Regions from separate parts of the Oscillibacter sp. GMB15532 genome, predicted to be linked through region 2. Evidence: predicted binding sites of a transcription regulator. Region 2 holds the regulator's gene; the other holds the start of a gene.

Region 1 (4,632 bases), on a different contig from region 2:
TCCGCGATTTTGTGCACCAGCGCGGCGGCGGCTTTCCAGTCCGGCAGTTTTTCGCCCAGAAACGCGTGGAACACGGTGCCGGAGGTATAGAGGGTCTGCAACTCATCCTGCACCGCCAGCGCGTCGAACAAGTCCGAGGTGTACCCCACCGGCAGGTGGGAGGAATTGGTGTAATAGGGTGCGTCACCGGGTTTGGCGGCGGTAATAATGTCTTCGAACCGCTCCGTGTCGTGCTTTGCCAGACGATAAGAGGTGGACTCGGCGGGGGTGGCCTCCAGATTGTAAAGGTCGCCGTACTGCTCCTGATAGTCGCTGAGCCGCTGACGCATATGGTTCAGCACATCCTTGGCAAAGGATTGGGACTCCGGCGCTGTCAGGTCCCTGCGCAGCCAGGCGGCGTTCAGCGCCGCTTCGTTCATGCCGACAAGGCCGATGGTGGAAAAGTGGTTGCCAAAGCTGCCCAGATACCGCTGGGTATAGGGATACAGTCCCGCATCCAGCAGCTTGGTGATGACGGTGCGCTTGGTGTTCAGGCTGCGGGCGGCCACGTCCATCAGCTTGTCCAGCCGCCGGTAAAAGTCCGCCGCGTCCTTGGCAAGATATGCGATGCGGGGCAGGTTTACCGTCACCACGCCGACGGACCCGGTGGATTCGCCGGAGCCGAAGTAGCCGCCGGACTTTTTCCGCAGCTCCCGCAAATCCAGCCGAAGGCGGCAGCACATGCTGCGCACGTCCGAGGGTTCCATGTCGGAGTTGATGTAGTTGGAGAAATAGGGTGTCCCGTATTTCCCGGTCATCTCAAAGAGAAGACGGTTGTTCTCCGTGTCACTCCAGTCAAAATCCTTCGTAATGGAGTAAGTGGGAATGGGATACTGGAAGCCCCGGCCGTCCGCGTCGCCCTCCACCATGATTTCGATAAAGGCGCGGTTTACCATGTCCATTTCCTGCTTGCAGTCCCCATAGTTAAAGTCCATCTCCCTGCCCCCCACGATGGCGGGCTGGCCTGCAAGATCGGTGGGAACGGTCCAGTCCAGCGTGATGTTGGAAAACGGAGCCTGCGTGCCCCAGCGGGACGGGGTGTTCACCCCGTACACAAAGGACTGGATGCACTGCTTCACCTCTTTTTGGGAGAGGTTGTCCACTCGCACAAAGGGGGCCAGATACGTGTCGAAGGAGGAGAACGCCTGCGCCCCGGCCCACTCGTTCTGCATGATGCCAAGGAAATTCACCATCTGGTTGCAAAGGGTGGACAGGTGGCTTGCGGGGGAGGAGGTGATCTTGCCCGGAATGCCGCCAAGGCCCTCCTGAATCAATTGCTTCAGGCTCCATCCCGCGCAGTAGCCGGTGAGCATGGACAAATCGTGAATGTGGAGATCGCCGCTTTTGTGGGCCTGTGCCACCTCCGCATCGTAAATCTCGCTGAGCCAGTAGTTGGCGGTGATGGCCCCGGAGTTGGATAGAATCAGCCCGCCCACGGAGTAAGTGACGGTGGAGTTTTCCTTCACCCGCCAGTCGTTGATGTGCAGGTAGTTGTTCACCAGGTCCTTGTAATCCAGCACGGTGGAGCCTAAATTACGGATTTTCTCCCGCTGCTTGCGGTACAGAATGTAGGCCTTGGCCACATCGCTGTATCCGGCCTTGATGAGAACGTTTTCCACGCTGTCCTGAATCTGCTCCACTGAGATGGAGCCGTCCTTGATGTTGTCCTGATAATCCGCGGTGACCTTCAGCGCCAAAAGATCGATGATGTCGGGGTTGTAGTCCTTTCCCACGGCGTCAAACGCCTTGGTGATGGCCACGCTGATCTTGGACAGGGCAAAGTCCACGACCTTGCCGTCCCGCTTCAAAACTCGATACATACCGCTCCCACACTCTCTTAAAGTATTTCCGCTTCGCGGCGGCGGGGCAAACTGCCCTGCCGCCGCCTGCGTACCAAAGATAGGCCCATATACCGTCAGAACGGAAAGACGCCGAAGCGTCCTTCCGTTCTTATTCTAGCGGGGCTGTTGGGGGATGTCAATTAGAAGAACTCCTATATCTTGTGGAGTATTTCATAAAAAATGCCAATTGCGCCCAGATTTAGTAGGAACGCGAAAAACATAACTGTACACCAAATAGCATTTTGTGACGAAAAAAGTCAGTATTTGTCGAAAAAGGTGAGTACCGCTCAGTCCACGCCCCGGAGAGAAACTTCTCCACAAAAGGGGCGGACAGCCTCGGCAAAGGTACGCATTTCATCGGGGGAGAAGCCGTGCAGCCCGGAGCCAATCAGTTCCCCGGAGTCGGCGAAGTTCTGGAAAAAATAGCGCCGTGCCCCGTTCAGCCATTGGGCAATGGACAGCAAATCCGCCTGAGTGTGAAGCTCCCGCACCAGCGTGGTACGGAATTCATAGTCCGTCGGTCCATCCATCAAAAGCGCGGCACTCTCCTCCACAGGGGCGGTGTCAAAGTCCATTACGCCCACGGTCAGAGGGTACTTTGACAGGCTGTTTTTGATATCCATGGCTACATAGTCGATGCTTCCTGTCTCAAGCAGGGCACGGAGCCGCTGGGGATAGCACCCGTTGGTGTCCAGCTTCACCGCAAAGCCCATAGACTTTACCCGGGCGGCAAAGTCCGAAAGCCCCTCGTGCAGCAGCGGTTCCCCGCCGGAGAGCACCACCCCGTCCAGCAGTCCCCGGCGGGAGGATAAAAACGCAAGAATCTCCTGCTCCTTATACCGCTCCTGCTCCTCGGCGGGCGCGATGACCAGACGGGCGTTGTGGCAATAGGGGCAGCGGAGGTTGCACCCGCCGGTGAAGACCGTGGCCGCCACTTTACCGGGAAAGTCAACCAGTGACAGAGTTTGCAGTCCGCAGAAGGTCAAGGCAGTTCCTCTTCTTCCACCTCGCCTGCGCGTCTGCGGATCGAACCGGGCTGTAGGGAGAGGAGAAGCCCCAGAAAGAAGAGGGCACAGCCGCCTAGCAAGGCGTAGTTCGAAAGGCTTCGATTGCCTGCCAGTGCGGCAGCGCAGAGAACGACGCTGCCTCCGGCGAAAAAGGAAAAGACCTGCACCGAGCCGTCTTCAAAGGCGAAGGAGGACAGACGGAAAAAGGCCAGCGCGGCAAAGCCCAGAGCCAGCAGCTCCGGTGCATAGGTTTCCAGCGCGGGGTTTGCGGCGCGGACCCGGTAGTCCAGCACCAGATGAAACACCAGCGCCACGGGGGCAGGCAGAAGTAAGACTGGTGGCGGGGTCCTGCGGGAGCGAGAGTGCCGCCCGGCACCTGCCGAAAAAGCGACGGGCAGCAGACACAGGGCGGAAAGCGCGGTCAGGCCGCCGCAGGCCAGCGCAACTCCTGCGGGAGGGGCCCCGCTGCCGGGAAAGCCTGCGGGAGCTGAAAGGGCGGCCCGTACCTCTGCCCCCCCGGAAAGAGCCAGCAGGAAGACGCCGACCAGCAGCAGGGGTGCGGCTCCCTGCGCGGAAAAGACATCCTGAAACGGGCGGGGGTCGGGGCGGCGATCAGGCAGGCGGCGGGCAAGCAAAAACAGCCCCACCCCCAAAAGAGCCAGCAAAACCCACAGAAGATGTCCGAAAAGATTTCCGGGAACGCTCAGTCCGGTTTCCGGAATCAAGCCGGTGCGCGCCTGCGCCAGCCGCAGAAAAAAGGCCGCCGCGCCGCCCGCCGCCGCCAAAACAGCCATAGCCGTGGTGTGTTTCATTCCGGTCCTCCTTGAAAAGCCGGGCATAGCCCCCGGCGCAATTTGGTAATATTTTTCGCTCGCCCGGTTTGCGGTGTCTTCGTAGCGGGCGGAGATTTTCCCGCCACGCCCCAAAGGAAGCGGTACTGCTCCGACCGTGGGGACGAGACGCGTGCAGGGTTCCCCGTGATTGCTAAAGGCGCAAAGGGGCTGATACTGGGGTCATTATACGCCCGCCAAGGCGGTTTGTCCACACCGCGGCGAGGGAAAACGCATCGGGCGGCGAGGTTGCCGCTTTGGGCAATCCATGTTATAATCAAACGCCGCAAAATTCGACAGCTTATACGCAGGACTGTTTTTTATCTTCCGCGCATATGCTGAAGAAACCGCGGATTGCGGGCGTACTTTGATCAATTTACGGAAAGTGTACAGGCTGTTCAAAAGGTAAATGCTTTTTGGAGCGGCGGGAAAGGAAACGAGATGAGACGGTATCTGGGCATGTCGGCGGTGCTGCTGGGCCTGCTTTTTTTGCTGCCGCTGATTACCGTGACGACCCATGTGGTCCGGCGGGAGGCGGAGGCGGGGACGAAGCGGGAGCTGAAGCCGGAAACGCCGGAAATTGAGCTGCTGCCCCAGGGGGAGACGGACGGGTCTTACACCATCCGGGTTCTGCTGGGGGAAGAGGTGAAGACCATGACCATGGGGGAATATCTTCAGGGTGTGGTGCGGGCGGAAATGCCCGCCTCCTTCGAGCAGCAGGCCCTGTGCGCCCAGGCGGTGGCGGCACGGACCTATACGATGTATAAGATGGCCACCGGCGGGAACCACGGCGACACGGCGGATGTCTGCGGTGATCACACCTGCTGTCAGGCGTATCTTGATAAGGAGACTGCCGCGTCCAACTGGGGGGACAGCGCGCAGGCTTACGAGGCGAAGGTGGAAAACGCCGTCGCC
Region 2 (4,632 bases):
TTGGTGGCCGCGATCTGGCCAAAAAGATAGGGGTCATCCGCGATGGGCGGGAAAAAATCCACCGTCTGCACCAGAGCCAGCTCGTCACTGACCTTGTAGACCGACGCGTCGTCGCTCTTGTCAAAGCCCACCAGCAGATTGGGGTCGCTGTGGACCCGGATGCCCTCCAGCAACTGGCTCAGCACCCCCGCGCCCACCTTTGCGCCGCACCCGGCGCACTTTGCCAGCTTTGTCAGCTTGACATTCTGTTCTTCCATGGATACGCCCCTTTCCCGGCTTCCAAAAAAAGCCGTCCCGTTTGCTTTCAACATACCATGCGCCCCGCCCCCTGTCAACGCATGGCAGACGGGTGGCGATGGGTGAAACACGGAAAAAGACTGCATAAAAAATGCGCGGGAGAAACATTTTTCAATCTCTCCCGCGCATTTTAATTCGGAAAATTAAAATTTTTCAAATCCGGCGCAAGTAGCTCCGCTGTTTTGAAAGCATACTCGTAAGACAACATTTACCTGATATTTATGGGAAGAAGTCATCCTTGTTCGTCTTTTTCATCTTCATCCAACTGCTTTTGAATTTTCGCCTGTTTTTTCTGATTGAGATAAGCAAAGAATGCCTGCACAGCAAACGTAGAAGCAGTTGCGCTGATAAACGTAATTGCCAGCACCGCGATAAAATAACCCATGCCATCCTCTTTATAGCGCTGTGCGTATTGTGCATAGTTCAAAACACCGTTGATTGCCGTTACTGCTGTTCCCGCCATCAAGCTGTTCACCAAAAGCATCCCCTTGGTCCGCTTTCCTTCGCCGTATAAGTCAAGGCCCAGCGTCATGTATCGGACAATCATGTACAAGGACATTCCGAAAAAGCAGATCGCCTCAACTGCGTATTGCTTAAACGGAGCATTCAGAAAAAATTGCTGTACGAGGATTGATAACAAAAGCACCGTCATTAAAATACCGTTTGCTTCACTGTTTATTTTACGGCGCTGCGCCGCAACTCTTTCGTCTTGCATATTTTGTCTTTTCATTTCGATTCCTCCCAGAATAAATCGTTTAGTGTTTTGTCAAGCGCCTTACAAATCGCGATGCAGAGGTTCAGCGTGGGGTTATAATCCCCTGATTCTATCAGCCCGATGGTCTGGCGGGTAACGCCTACGGCTTTTGCCAGGTCATCTTGTTTCATGTCCGATTCCATGCGAGCAATTTTCATTCTCTTGTTTTTCATAAAATGCCCCCTTTCATAGTCACAGTATATACTATACATTTCTTAATGTCAAATATATATTGCATTCCATCGCAAAAGCCGGGGAGCAGAATGGTTTTTATCCTGCTCCCCGGGTTTTATTTATTTTTTCATGTGGCAGCCCCGCCCGCTCTATTGCGGCGCGACGCTTTACGTCTAATTTTGACGCTGCTCTTACACCGAAACGGATTCGGACAGCTCCAGTCCCGGGTTGTGCTTGAGCAAAAAGCCCACGGACCACTCGCCACCAAAGGCCACGAGATGTCTGCCCCGGAAATCTTCCAGAACCTCCGCACCCATGCACAGCGTCAACTCCTTCGGGTCCTCCACGGGGCTTGCGGAAATGCGGCGCAGATGCTCGTAAGGCAGGCCGTACATATACAGCTCCACGCCGTATTCGTTTCTCATGCGATACTCGAACACGTCGAACTGCAACGTGCCCACTACGCCCACGATGACTTCCTCCATGCCCGCGCCGGGAACCTTGAATATCTGGATAGCGCCTTCTTGGGCAATCTGCTCCGTCCCCTTAATAAACTGCTTGCGCTTCATGGTGTCCTTGGGGCTGACCCGCATGAAATGCTCCGGCTCGAAAGTAGGGATGCCGGAAAAACTGAACTTTTTTCCCGGCACGGTAATCGTGTCTCCGATGGAGAAAATGCCGGGGTCGAACACGCCGATGATATCGCCCGCGTAGGCTTCGTCCACGATCTCCCGCTCAGCAGCCATCATGGTCTGAGGCTGGCTCAGGCGCATTTTTTTGCCGGTCTGCATGTGATAGACCTCCGCGTCCCGCTCAAACTTGCCGGAGCAGATGCGCATGAACGCAAGCCGATCCCGGTGGGCCTTGTTCATGTTGGCCTGAATTTTGAACACAAAGGCGGAGAAGTCGGGGGAAAACGCGTCCACCACGCCGCAGTCCGCCGTGCGGCTCAGAGGTGCGGTGGTCATACGCAAAAATTCCGCCAGAAAAGGCTCCACGCCAAAGTTGGTCAACGCAGACCCGAAAAACACGGGGCTGAGCTTTCCGGCGCGGACGGCTTCCATATCAAATTCCCGGCCCGCACCCAGCAACTCCACCTCGTCCCGCAGGGTGCTCCAGCGCTTTTCGCCGATCAGCTCGCCCACCTTGGGGTCTTCCAAATCCACCTCGGTGGCCTCCGCCTTTTTCCCGTGGCCCTCGCCCTGAAAAAAGAGGATACGGCTCTTTTCCCGGTCGTAAACCCCGGCAAACTCCCGACCGCAGCCGATGGGCCAGTTGACCGGATAGGTGTCGATGCCAAGCTCCCGCTCCACCTCTTCGCACAGCGCAAGAGGGTCCTTCGTCTCCCGGTCCATCTTGTTGATGAAGGTGAAAATGGGGATATTCCGCAAAGCGCAGACGCGGAAAAGCTTGCGGGTCTGCGGCTCCACGCCTTTGGCCCCGTCGATGACCATGACGGCGGAATCCGCCGCCATCAGCGTGCGGTAGGTATCCTCGGAGAAATCCTGATGGCCCGGGGTATCCAGAATGTTGATGCAATACCCCCCGTGCTGAAACTGCATCACCGATGAGGTAACGGAAATGCCGCGCTGGCGCTCAATCTCCATCCAGTCGGAGGTGGCGGCCTTGGCCCGCTTGCCCTTCACCTCACCGGCCTGGGCAATGGCGCCGCCGTACAGCAGAAATTTTTCCGTAAGGGTGGTTTTACCGGCGTCGGGATGCGAAATAATCGCAAACGTGCGGCGCCGGGAGATTTCGTCTTTCAGGGCGGACATGGCGTTACTCCTTCGTTCTTATGAATCTGATGAACCTTTTTAATTTATCACATCGCCGGGTGCTTTGCAAGTTATTGTCCGCAATTCCGGCGGGAAAATCAACTTTTTCGGCGTGTCTCCGCTGAAAAGTCTGAATTTTTGTCCAAAACGGGCAAAAAGAGGCCCCGGGCGCGGCCCGGGACCCCTATTTCTCTATGGCATGCGCGCCGGGAACCGCGTTTCCTACCGCGTAAAAAGGGTTTATTGCTCTGCCAAAAGCTTGTTCAGCTCCGACATGAAGGTATCGATGTCCTTAAACTGGCGGTAAACGGAGGCGAAGCGGACATAGGCCACCTGATCCAGCTTGCGAAGCTTTTCCATCACCAGCTCGCCGATGTGCTCCGTGGTGATTTCCCGGTCCAGTCCGTTTTGCAGCTCCTGCTCCACCTCGTCGGCGATGCGCTCCAGTTCCGCCAGCGGCACGGGCCGCTTCTCACAGGCGCGGATCATGCCGCCCAGAACCTTGCTGCGATCAAAGCTCTGGCGGCTGCCGTCCTTTTTCACCGCCACCATGGGCAGGCTTTCCACCGTCTCATAGGTGGTGAACCGGTTACTGCACGACAGGCACTCCCGCCTGCGGCGGATGCTGGCCCCGTCGTCGGTGGGGCGGGAATCCACAACCTTGCTCTCGGCGAACCCGCAATAGGGGCATTTCATCGGGCGTTCTCCTTCCTGGCGGCAGGGCCTGTACATTCCGGCCCTGGGGCGGAAGCATCACGGGGCAGGCCGCGCCGAAAATTATTCTTTCAAGCACAGTATACCACAACGCAAAGCGTTGTGGTATACGTCAATTGCTTTTTATAAAAATTTTTTGGCCCCTTTGCATTAAAGGCTCAGGGCATCATTGGCCTCTCCTGTGAATCGAAGGCATAGACGACGTGCAGCGTCCCCTCAATCCGGCATATTTTTGCAAAGCAGAACAGCGGCGTAAGCGGAAAGGGCTTTGCCGGGTCATAGGGGATTGCCACCAGCAGCCGCCCCTCCCCCTGCTGGGTCAGCACACCGGAAACACCTTGCAGCATATGGGAAAGCCACGGGGATTTCAGCAGCCGCTCCGGCGCGGGGACCCGTTCCCATGCCCGCTCTCCCTCCCGCCGCGCGTCGCAGCGCAGAAGCTTTCCAAGGTCCGCCGTCTCCCGGCGGCTCAGTCTGCGGCGGATGGAATATGCCCCGCCCTCCGGCGCAAGAACGCCCAAAAGCATTTCGGCCTGATCCCCTACAAGATATGCCCGCAAAAACGCTGGGCCGGGAATACGGCACGCGGCGCGGTAGTCGGCGTACATCCCGGCTTCGGTCACGCTCAGCTCCCCGGCGGCTCTGCCGTCCAGATACAGCGGATACTTGTCCATGGCGGCTTCCTCTCCCTTCGGGCGGCGCGGGACCGGCCCACGAAGGGCACAAAAAAACCGCCGCCTGCGCTATCCTATGCGCGGGCGGCGGGCTTTTATGTATGCTTGTTTTTTTATGCGTTCGTTTCTATGTCAGCTTACAGAATAGCCTCCACGCACCAAAAGCTTTACCCCGTCGGACCCGGCTTTTACCGTCCGTCCTTCCACGGTTGCCATGTACAGGTGGTTTTTCACCAGCGCGCTG

Evidence for each region. Region 2 encodes NrdR, which represses ribonucleotide reductase genes. Its sites were predicted from a motif close to CACNANATNTNGTG; they were not measured.
Region 1: the regulator NrdR is predicted to act here: its motif matches at 2,031-2,044, upstream of ABVS15_RS01645 (ribonucleoside triphosphate reductase).

Annotation. Positions count from the first base shown of each region.
Region 1 covers NZ_JBEVTO010000001.1:356,845-361,476, reverse strand. Annotated here, with positions in the region: gene ABVS15_RS01645 (ribonucleoside triphosphate reductase) at 1-1,859, opposite strand, end outside; gene ABVS15_RS01640 (anaerobic ribonucleoside-triphosphate reductase activating protein) at 2,168-2,866, opposite strand; gene ABVS15_RS01635 (hypothetical protein) at 2,863-3,699, opposite strand; gene spoIID (stage II sporulation protein D) at 4,159-4,632, shown strand, end outside.
Region 2 covers NZ_JBEVTO010000003.1:277,936-282,567, reverse strand. Annotated here, with positions in the region: gene selD (selenide, water dikinase SelD) at 1-257, opposite strand, end outside; gene ABVS15_RS05695 (DUF6773 family protein) at 530-1,027, opposite strand; gene ABVS15_RS05690 (helix-turn-helix transcriptional regulator) at 1,024-1,224, opposite strand; gene ABVS15_RS05685 (peptide chain release factor 3) at 1,417-3,000, opposite strand; gene nrdR (transcriptional regulator NrdR) at 3,241-3,696, opposite strand; gene ABVS15_RS05675 (hypothetical protein) at 3,873-4,388, opposite strand; gene ABVS15_RS05670 (hypothetical protein) at 4,521-4,632, opposite strand, start outside.